Regions from separate parts of the Shewanella sp. S23-S33 genome, predicted to be linked through region 1. Evidence: predicted binding sites of a transcription regulator. Region 1 holds the regulator's gene; the other holds the start of a gene.
What was found. The regulator sigma-54, encoded in region 1, starts transcription at its own class of promoters, with help from an activator protein. The targets are predictions, from matches to a motif close to GTTGGCACGNNNNTNGNNT.
Positions count from the first base shown of each region.

Region 2: the regulator sigma-54 is predicted to act here: its motif matches at 2,286-2,304, upstream of ACHA99_RS11975 (YccF domain-containing protein).

Region 1 is NZ_JBHFFD010000061.1:196,081-201,536, forward strand. Features, by position in the region: gene mgtE (magnesium transporter) at 1-93, opposite strand, end outside; gene ACHA99_RS16815 (HPr family phosphocarrier protein) at 344-619, opposite strand; gene rapZ (RNase adapter RapZ) at 606-1,460, opposite strand; gene ptsN (PTS IIA-like nitrogen regulatory protein PtsN) at 1,457-1,900, opposite strand; gene hpf (ribosome hibernation promoting factor) at 1,903-2,190, opposite strand; gene ACHA99_RS16835 (RNA polymerase factor sigma-54) at 2,219-3,697, opposite strand; gene lptB (LPS export ABC transporter ATP-binding protein) at 3,805-4,536, opposite strand; gene lptA (lipopolysaccharide transport periplasmic protein LptA) at 4,533-5,087, opposite strand; gene lptC (LPS export ABC transporter periplasmic protein LptC) at 5,074-5,456, opposite strand, start outside.
Region 2 is NZ_JBHFFD010000045.1:1,588-7,043, forward strand. Features, by position in the region: gene ACHA99_RS11965 (M14 family metallopeptidase) at 1-884, shown strand, start outside; gene ACHA99_RS11970 (alpha/beta fold hydrolase) at 881-1,771, shown strand; gene ACHA99_RS11975 (YccF domain-containing protein) at 1,807-2,214, opposite strand; gene ACHA99_RS11980 (1-aminocyclopropane-1-carboxylate deaminase/D-cysteine desulfhydrase) at 2,482-3,510, shown strand; gene ACHA99_RS11985 (NUDIX domain-containing protein) at 3,592-4,305, shown strand; gene prs (ribose-phosphate diphosphokinase) at 4,663-5,456, shown strand, end outside.

The sequences.
Region 1 (5,456 bases):
GCGCACGTGTACGAACATGCCGCTGCTAAGCGCTTGGTTTAACTGGTCAAGACTATGTCCGGTGTGATCGTTTTCTGCATTATCTACGGGCATTTGTCCTCCATTGTGCGGCAAATTGGTTTGAGATCTTAGTGTTGGGCTAGGATTTTACGGTGACTAAGCGTCAGTCGATGACATAGATTAAGACGGCTAAGGTAAGGCCAGCGCCAGCGCAATGACCGCTAGTGTAATCGCCTGTGGCTTGTATCGTCGAGCGACAAATGTTTTGCCATGTGTGAATGGCAAGTTTTTTAAACTAGACATGAAGTGAAACTAACGATGAAGTGCTTAGTGTGAAGTGAAACTAACAGGCTTCGTCAAACTTAGCGTCGATTAAGGCACAAATGGCATCGAGCGCCGGCTCTGCATCTGGGCCTTCGGCGATAAGCTTGATGGTCTTACCCATGCCAGTTTCAAGCATCAGTAAGCCAAGTACACTGGCGGCCGATGCTTGTTTATCGCCTTGGATTAAGGTGATGGTCGCATCAAACTCGGAAGCCAGTACCACCAACTTAGTGGCGGCACGGGCATGTAAACCGAGCTTATTACAGATGGTTATCTGACGTTCAAGTTTTGGCATTGTTGAGCTCTCGATGACGGGCATAAACTTTATGTTTACCGTTACTAAAGCGTTTGGCCAATTGCTCTGCGACGTAAACCGATCTGTGCTGTCCACCTGTGCAGCCAATGGCTACCGTTAAATAACTGCGATTGTTACGCTCGAGGTGCGGCAGCCAAGTCTCCAGTAAATTTTCGATTTGCCAGATGAACTTATTGACCAGTGGTTGACGATTTAAGAACTCAGCTACGGGTTCATCTAAGCCAGTCAATGGCCGCAGCGCCAACTCCCAGTGGGGATTGGGCAGGAAGCGCACATCGAACATAAAGTCGGCTTCGGTGGGCATTCCGTGCTTAAAGCCAAAGGACTCGAAGTTGATCACGAGTTCTTTATCGACACTACCAAGGAGAATTTGTCTGACTTGGTCGCTTAAATCATAGATATTCAGATTCGACGTATCTATGTAGTGATCGACCAGTTTTGACATAGGCTCGAGCAGTTTTCCCTCCAGCTTTATCGCTTCTTGCAAAGAGACTCGGCTCTTCGACAAAGGATGCAAACGGCGGGTTTCGCTGTAACGCTTAAGCAGAATTTTATCGCTGGAGTTAAGGAAGAAGCTCGTTAACTCAGTATCTGGAGGTAGGCTAGCGAGTTGTTTTACTAAGACCTTATCCTGCTCAGGCATGTTACGCACGTCGACACTGATGGCGACGAGATCGTTACTGCCTTTGAGTTGCTCAAGCAAACTGCCAATCAATGGCAAGGGAAGGTTATCGACACAATAATAGCCGAGATCTTCGAGTACCCTAAGGGCGACAGATTTGCCTGAGCCTGAGCGGCCCGACACTATGACCAGTTTCATCCAGTGATTACCTGATAGAGTTCCGTTTCATCATGCGTCTTGCGTAATTGCTTTAATATTTGCTTGTCGCTCAGCTTTTCGGCCATGCAAGACAAAGTACTTAAGTGCTGCTGACATTGGTCTGCAGGCACCAGTAGTGCAAATAAAATATCAACAGGTTGCTTATCGATAGCATCAAATGCTATCGGCTCTTCACACTTAATTAGTATGGCAATGGGCTGATCTATATCGGCTAGTCGACCATGTGGAATGGCGATGCCGTTACCTATACCTGTGCTCCCCATCTTTTCGCGCGCCACTAGGCTTTCGAATATCTCTTGAGATGAGAGGGTCGGGTACTGGGCAGCGACTAAGTCGCTGATGAGTTCCAGTACCTTTTTCTTGCTGCCCGGAGTGGCGCAGGTAGTGCACTCCGGCCGCAGTATGGTACAAAGTTCCATTATTAGTGTTTTGTTAACTTCTCTTTGTGTTTAATAACCTGACGGTCAAGCTTGTCAATCAGGGCGTCTATAGCAGCATACATGTCAGCATGCTCTGAAGTAGCAAAAACTTCACCACCTATGAGGTTTATTCTCGCTTCGGCAATCTGTTGCATTTTCTCAACATTGAGCACAACGTGCACATTATTGATCTGTTCGAAATGGCGTTCAAGTTTTGAAAACTTTTCTTCTACATATGCACGTAACGATTCGGTAATTTCGACATGGTGTCCACTTAGGTTTATTTGCATAGAAACGTCCTCCGATATCCACTGTAGGTTATAAACTTTTACGCTGATTAGAAGGTGGAATAAGCATAGCCTCTCGGTACTTCGCAATGGTTCTACGGGCTACGTTGATCCCTTGTTCTGCCAGAAGTTGTGCCATCTTACTATCGCTTAATGGTTTTTTCTGGTTTTCCGCTGCAACCAGTTTCTTTATAAAGGCTCTGATTGCTGTGGATGAGCACTCACCACCATCGTCAGTACCGACGTGGCTAGAGAAGAAGTATTTTAGTTCAAAAAGTCCCTTAGGGGTATGCATGTATTTTTGAGTTGTGACCCGTGAGATGGTGGACTCATGCATTTCTACCGCTTCGGCAATATCGTTAAGCACCATAGGCTTCATGGCTTCTTCACCATACTCAAAGAAACCTTGCTGATATTGCACTATGCAATTAGCAACTTTAAGCAAAGTATCGTTACGGCTTTCTAAGCTCTTAATAAACCATTTAGCCTCTTGCAGATGGCCGCGAATAAATTGGCTATCGGCTTGGTTTTTGGTACTGCGTGCCATAGAAGCATAATGTTGATTTACATTGATTTTTGGCATGCAGTCAGGATTAAGCTCAACGACCCAGCGGCCATTTTTCTTCGACACAGACACATCTGGGATAACGTATTCGTCATTATTGGGCGTGATCAACAAACCTGGGCGAGGATTGAGGGTTTGGATAAGTGCTATACCATCCCTTAATTCATCTTCTTTTAATTTAGTCTTACGCATCAATAACCTAAAATCACGGGCGGCGATCAGATCTAAATGATCTTTGATCAGCATACGGGCGTTTTCTAGGTTGGGAGTATCAGCGGCGAAATGCGACAGTTGGATCAGCAGGCATTCACTTAAATCGCGGGCGGCAACGCCTATGGGATCAAAATGCTGAATGCGCTTGAGTACGGCTTCGACTTCGTCAAGCTCAACTTCAGGATTGCCCATAGCTTCGAGAATTTCTTCAGTGCTTTGGGTGAGATAGCCCTGATCGTCGATGGCATCAATAATGGCGGTGGCAATGGCTAAATCGGTTTCAGAAAACGGCGTGAGGTTTTTTTGCCATTCTAAGTGTTCGTACAAACCTTCACTGGTCTCGCCTTGGAAGGGCATATCGTCTTCACGACTACCGCCGGGGCCTGAGTTTGGGGAGGCGGTAAACACTTCATCCCATGTGGTGTCCATGGGGAGCTCATCGGGCATGGATTCTTTGGTTAGCGACTCTGCCGTGTCTATGGTGGAGCTGTCTTTTTCTGGTGGCAGAGTGCTAGATTCACTGAAATCCGTATCGGATAGCGTTTGGTTTACAGGGGTTTTAGTGGCGTCGAATTGATCCTCTTCCAGCTCGAGAAGGGGATTAGAATCTAATGCTTGCTGGATCTCTTGCTGCAGTTCTAATGACGACAGTTGCAACAGACGTATGGCCTGTTGTAATTGTGGCGTCATGGTTAACTGTTGACCCAGTTTGAGCTGGAGTGACGCTTTCATGTTACCGCTGATCCCTACGTTATTATTGTTGGATGAGGTCGCTTATTATCATTTTGAGTGAAGCCCAATGGCGGTATAAATTGTCTCCATAGGCTTCGCTCGATTAACTATAGCCTGAATTGTTCACCTAAGTACACAGCCCTAACTTGCTGATTGTCTAAGATCTCTGCTGGAGTTCCTTCGGCAATCAGGTTTCCGTGACTCACAATATAAGCATGTTCACATACATCTAATGTCTCGCGGACATTATGGTCTGTGATCAGTACGCCAAGGCCGCGACTTTTGAGTTGTTCGATAATCTTCTTGATGTCGATAACCGAAATAGGATCGACGCCGGCAAACGGTTCATCGAGCAAAATGAACTTAGGATTAGCGGCTAAAGCCCGCGCAATTTCGACGCGACGACGTTCGCCACCCGACAATGACATGCCTTGGCTGTCACGGATGTGGGTGATATGAAACTCTTCGAGCAGATGTTCTAGTTCTTCTTCTCGTTCTTCGTTTTTAAGTTCTTTACGAGTTTGCAGTACGGCCATGATGTTGTCATGAACAGTTAGCTTACGAAAGATACTGGCTTCCTGCGGTAAGTAACCTATGCCTTTGCGGGCACGCAGATGCATAGGATCTGCGGTTAAATCATCATCGTCGATAAAGATATGTCCCTTATCGCTCTTCACTAGCCCGACAACCATGTAAAAGGTCGTGGTTTTACCCGCGCCGTTCGGACCGAGTAGGCCAACGACTTGACCGGTTTTTACCGTCAGACTGACGTCTTTAACCACTTGGCGACTCTTGTAACTTTTCGCCAGATTTTGTGCTCTTAAGGTGATTTGGGTCATTTAGAGTCCTGCTTTTTTACAGGTTTATCCGCCGGAGCGTCTGATTTAGCATCATCTTGATAGTTTTCAGGCTGAATAATAGTGATCACGCGATCGTCACCACTGCCAGTACTCTCGGCCATCAATTTCTGTTGAATCATGTTATAGCGGATTAAATTGCCTGTAACTTGGCTACCTGCTTGATCTAATGACGCCATACCTTTCAGAGTTAAGGTGCGGCTTGCCATATCGTAACGAATTTCTTTCGCGCTAGCCGATGCAGGACGGCCATCGTCTAATATCTGGCTATACGTAGCAGGGTTGCCTGTGGCGACTAAAGTTTTGCTATTTTCACCTTCAGCGGAAAATGCACGCAGTTCATTTGCTTGGATTTTTATTGAGCCTTGGGTAACTTCCACCGGACCAAAGAAGATGATCTGGTTGTTTTTGATATCCGCAGTTTGGCTCACAGCTTTAATTTTGACTTCTTGCTTTAAATCGCCCACTTTCGCGAAAGCACTCATGCTCATAATTAGCATTAGGCTGGCAAGTAATACGTTATTTTGCTTCATATGTTCCTACTACCTGACTGGTCAATTGCACTTCTTGCGCGTTGAGGTCGGCATAAAGGCCTTGGCCTTGAATATTAAAATCTTTCCCTGTGACGTAAATGGTACGGTCAGAGGTCATTATCATAGTGTTGAGATCGAGTTCCAGATAACTGGTGGACAAGGTCTGAATCGGTTCTTCTGGGCTAATGGCATCGATAATAACATTATTTTCTAATACAACCTTGCCAGTTTCCTTGTTTAGCTTGCCCTGATCTGCCCTGAGCTGCCATTGTGCTTTACCTTGGTCTGGATAAACAAGATAAACAGGTTGAGTAAAGAAAGTTTGATTCGTTGAATCATAATGTTCCATGTGTTTCGCTGTCACACGGC
Region 2 (5,456 bases), on a different contig from region 1:
CGCCTTGTCCGACAGTGCTCTTTGTGGGTGGCGTGCATGGGGTTGAACGTATTGGATCTCAAGTTATTTTGGCATTGTTAAACAGTTTATTGCAGCGGCTTGTTTGGGATAAACATCTACAACAGATGTTAACGGGTCTGCGGTTAGCTTTTGTACCTGTAGTGAATCCTGTTGGGTTATTCATGGGAACGCGGGGCAATGGTAATCAAGTGGATTTGATGCGTAACGCTCCGATAGAATCCCGTGAAAAAGTGTCCTTTATGGTGGGAGGACAGCGTATATCGTCACGGCTGCCCTGGTATCGCGGTATTGGGGGAATGGAGCTGGAAACTGCGGGCTTAGTTGCCTATGTACAACAACTGTTGAGTCGCAGCACAAGTTTGATTTCGCTCGATGCCCACTCGGGATTTGGCTTGAGTGATCATATCTGGTTCCCCTACGCCCATACCCGTACCGCCTTCGAAAATGCCAATTATATTTTTCATCTAAAACAATTATTTGAACAGAGTTATCCCCATCACGGCCATTATCGGTTGGCGCCGCAGAGCCAGTTTTATCGCACTCATGGTGATATTTGGGATTATCTCTATCGCCAGCACCAAGTGGCAGATCCTTCTGCTCAGGTGCCATTTTTACCTTTGACATTAGAGATGGGATCTTGGGCATGGATAAAGAAGAATCCTAGACAAATATTTAATTTTGCTGGCTTTTTTAATCCACAAAAAACACATCGTCACCACAGGATTTTACGCAGGCATACAGTACTCATGCAATTTATGATGGAAGCGGCCTATGCCCAATCGTTAGAGCAGTTAACACCTGAACGTTTGACTGAGCTGACAGAGTGCGCACGGCATTATTGGTATCGGGAGTCTCAGTCATGACCACTTGGGTGTTATTAAGGGGATTAATGCGTGATCAGCGCCATTGGAATGGTTTCGATCAGCGTCTGCGACAAAAGGGATTGCGAGTGCTGACACCGGATCTTCCGGGCAATGGGACGCTATCCCACGAATTAAGTCCGCTTAAGATTGCCGATTATGCCTATGCCGTGTGGCAGCAATTGGATGAGCAGGTACAGGAAGGGGAGACTATTTATCTCCTCGGCTTGTCTATGGGCGGTATGTTGGCGTTGGAAATGGCATGCCAGCGACCTTGGCAGATAAGGCATGCCTTTGTATTAAACAGCAGTGCGGCGAATTTATCGTATTGGTATCAAAGATTTAATCCGCTAAATGCATTGAAGGCTTTTTTCATGCGTGCTCGGGGTAACGCTTTACATCCAATCGAGTCGACTATAGTGCGTTTAACCAGTTTTCGTCATCGGCGAGACCGAGATTTAATTGTCAAGTGGAGTGAGTTTCGCCGCGATACCACACCAAGTCGACGCAATGTATGGCGACAACTTTGGGCGGCTTTTCAATACCAATGTCCATTGACAGTGGAAGTACCGATAACTGTGCTCTGCGGTGACCGTGATGCGCTGGTGAGTATGGCATCGAGTAAGGCGTTAGCACGGCATTTTTACACCGATTTGATTGTACTCGCGTATTGTGGTCACGATGCCGCTATAGATGCACCCGCAAAACTGGCGCATTATCTGTTGGACATTGTGGGGGCGACTAAGCCGCAAGTGCAGTTTTCTGTGGATAGTGAGCCTGCCAATACTCAATATGATTGTAACGATTTATTGGAGGAAGAAATAGCCTTAAACGAAGCGATATTTGCTGTATGGGATGACAAAGCGCTATCCACTCTTGAAACCAAATAATCGAGAGTGAATAGCGCAGTTAACACATTGTCTTATTAAGCTTTAGCCACTACGGTTTGGCCTATCGGTGTGAGGCTGAGTAAAGCCAATTTAAGATGCTGTATCCCAAAGGGAATACCGATAATCGTCACAAAACAGGCTAAGGCGTGGACCAAATGCCCTATGGCTAACCAGATCCCAAACAGTAAGAACCAAATGATATTTCCTACCATGCCTAATGCACCTGTGCCTAAGTCTTCACGTCCAGTTAAGTGGCGACGGTTCATTTGTTCTTGGCCGAAGGGCCAAAAGGTCATTTCGCCGATAACAAAACAGGCGCGGCCGAAGGGAATACCAATGATACTGATAAAACACAGGATACCTGCGAGCCACCAAGCGAGTCCCATCACAAATCCGCCGAGTACAAACCAAGCTATGTTGAATATTAAGCGTAATACAGCCATTGAAAACTCCTTATGTTTACCCTGTTAGCCTTTATCGTTAGCTTCGATAAATTGAATATATGTCAATGTCTAAGCGATAACTATGCCAACTATTTAAATTTTTCATAATCAATGGGTTAATTATATGCATTCGAGATTCATGTGTCATTTTCACTAGTTTTTCGCCAAATTGATAATTTCTTAAGGGCGTAACAGGAAGGTCGGAGTTACACTAGCCTTCCCTTAACTGGTTTAAAAAACAGAGAATTTAATCGTTTGAGTAGCTTGATGTTTGCAAATTCCGCTGTCGATACATTTGCCTTTGCTGGCAGAGACATATTCCTAAAACGTGATGATTTACTGCATCCGGCGTTTAGTGGCAATAAAGCTCGCAAATTCGGCTATTTTTTAGATCATGAGTTTGCAGGCATCAGCAAGGTGATAGGTCACGGCTCGCCATTGGCTAACTCACTGTATTCATTGTCAACATTAGCGAAGATGAAAGGCTGGCAATGTGATTTTTATGTAGATCATATTGCCAGTCAAGTGGTTAAACATCCTACGGGCAATTACGCTGCCGCTTTAGCGAATGGCGCTAATATTATCGATTTAAGTGTGTTAATAGCACAAAAGCAGGCGTGCACTCAGTCGCAATCTGAACCTCACGTTTTATCAAATCTTAAGGCTAGTCCTGAGCCTACTGCGCAAGTGGGCGATGTGCGACTGAGTTGCCCTGATTATATAGAGGCTCAAGTACTCGTGAATGAGCCGACGGCGCTTTTTATTCCAGAGGGGGGGCGCTGTGCTTACGCCGAATACGGGATAAATAGATTGGCGCAAGAGATAGTACAGTTTGCGAAGGCGAATGGATTGGTTGATTTAACGGTGTTTTTACCTTCGGGGACGGGAACGACTGCGTTATTTTTAAATCAGTATTTTATCCGTCAGCAAACGGATATTCGTGTCGTGACTTGTGCCGTTGTCGGTGGCGATGATTATTTGCGCTTGCAATTTTCCTTACTTAATTCCAATACCAGTGAGCATCCACATATTGTTAATGTCGGCAAGAAATATCATTTTGGTAAACTTTATCCCGAATTTTATGCCATGTGGCAGCGGGTCTGCGCCTCAGGCGTGCAGTTTGAATTACTCTACGATCCCTTAGGTTTTATTGTGCTTGAGGAATATTTACAAGGCGGTGGCTCTCGTCCTGTTATGTATATCCACCAAGGTGGCTTACTCGGGAACGAGACCATGTTGCCACGTTATCAGCGTAAATTTGGGCAAAGTGGCTCATCCTGTGCCTCAGATGATTGACTTAGTGACGCTAAGACATAATATGTTTGAAGCTGTGTAATGCTAAGTTAAGCTGATGATTTGGAACGATGGGGAATATCAATGACTGAAGCGGAATATCTCGCCAATTACGATCCTAAGGTTTTTAAGGCTCAGCTACTGACAGTGGATGCCGTATTGTTTACCTATCACGATCAGCAACTTAAAGTACTCTTAGTACAACGCTCAAATCATCCATTTTTAGGTTTATGGGGATTACCTGGTGGGTTTATCGATGAAAATTGCGATCAATCCCTTGAGCAAAGCGTGTTACGTAAACTACATGAGAAAACCGCGGTAGTGCCACCTTATATTGAGCAGCTATGCACTGTGGGTAATCGTAGTCGTGATATAAGAGGCTGGTCCGTGACTGTGTGCTATACCGCCTTGATGAGTTATCAAGCCTGCCAAATCCAGATTGATTCAGTGAGTGATGTTAAGTGGTGGCCATTAGCAGATGTGTTGCAGATGCCCTTGGCGTTTGATCATCTGCAGTTAATCGAACAAGCGCGGGAACGTTTAACACAAAAAGCCTTATATTCTTTAGTGCCAGGATTTGCACTGTCTGAACCTTTTACCTTGCCAGAATTGCAGCATGTACATGAGGTTCTACTGGGTAAGCCTATCCAAGGTAAATCTTTTCGTCGGCGGGTTGAACAGGCTGATTTATTGATCGATACCGGATTAAAGCGCACCGAACGGGGTCGTCCCGCTAATTTATACCTCTTGAAACCCAATACCGCATCGTATCGCTTCTTAAGAAATTTAGAATGTTGATCACAGTGAATGTGGATTTAAGTAAGATATTCGCCTTGCTCAATATGAGTAACGGCGACTGCTTATGCCTTATTCATGGTGACTTTGAATCAGTAAAGGCTGTTTAATTACTGATTTTGCCTTAATGTCTCCGGTTCTTGTATTACGCGATACCCATATTGTAGCTTCTTAGTTATCGCGCCCACCAATAGTGTCTAAAGGACACTATATGCCATTTAAGCATAACATTTCAGGTTGCTCCGTCTGAAATAGTCTAAAAATCAACTTTACACAATAATGTCTTTAAGACACTATTGTTCATGTAGACAACAAGGGCGCCGTCAATTTCGGCAATCTTGCCACAGACAGGAGGTTACTATGTCTCAACGTATTCAAACGTCTCAAGATGCTTCTCACGCTCAATGTTCGCAAGCCGATTTTTATCGGTTACCCGCAGCTAGCGATGAGGCTCACTACCGTTTATTTCAATTTGGTGCGGGGGAAAACCATGTTCAGCTGCTTGTTCCTCCAGCGAAACGCGTCACAGTTTTCTTCGGTTATCGTGGCGATCATTCCATCATGCAGCTCTTGTTGTTAACTGATGCATTGCGTCGCAGTGGTGCAGAGCAAATCGATCTGTTACTGCCTTATATGCCGGGTGCTCGCCAAGATAGGGTGTGTAATGCTGGTGAGGCCTTATCGGTAAAAGTCTATGCCAGCCTGATTAATCAGCAGCAATATGCTTCAGTCAGCATTTTTGACCCTCACAGCGATGTCACCGCCGCATTGTTAGACCGAGTGCAGGTAATAGATAACCACAGTTTTGTTGCCGCGATCGCAGCCCAATTAACGGGGGAGCTAGTGTTAGTCTCGCCCGATGCGGGGGCGAATAAAAAAGTATTCGGCTTAGCTAAAGCGTTACAGGGAATGCCGGTGATCAGGGCCGATAAACATCGTGATGTGGTCAATGGCCATATTATCGCTACTGAAGTGTTCTGTGATGACTTGTCGGGTAAAACCTGCTTAATCGTTGACGATATTTGCGCAGGTGGCAGAACCTTTATTGAACTTGCCATCAAATTAAAGCAAAAGGGGGCCCAAAGCGTCATTTTGATCGTGTCACATTATGAAGATAAGGCCAGTGAGTTGGCACTGCGAGAGGCGGGCATAGA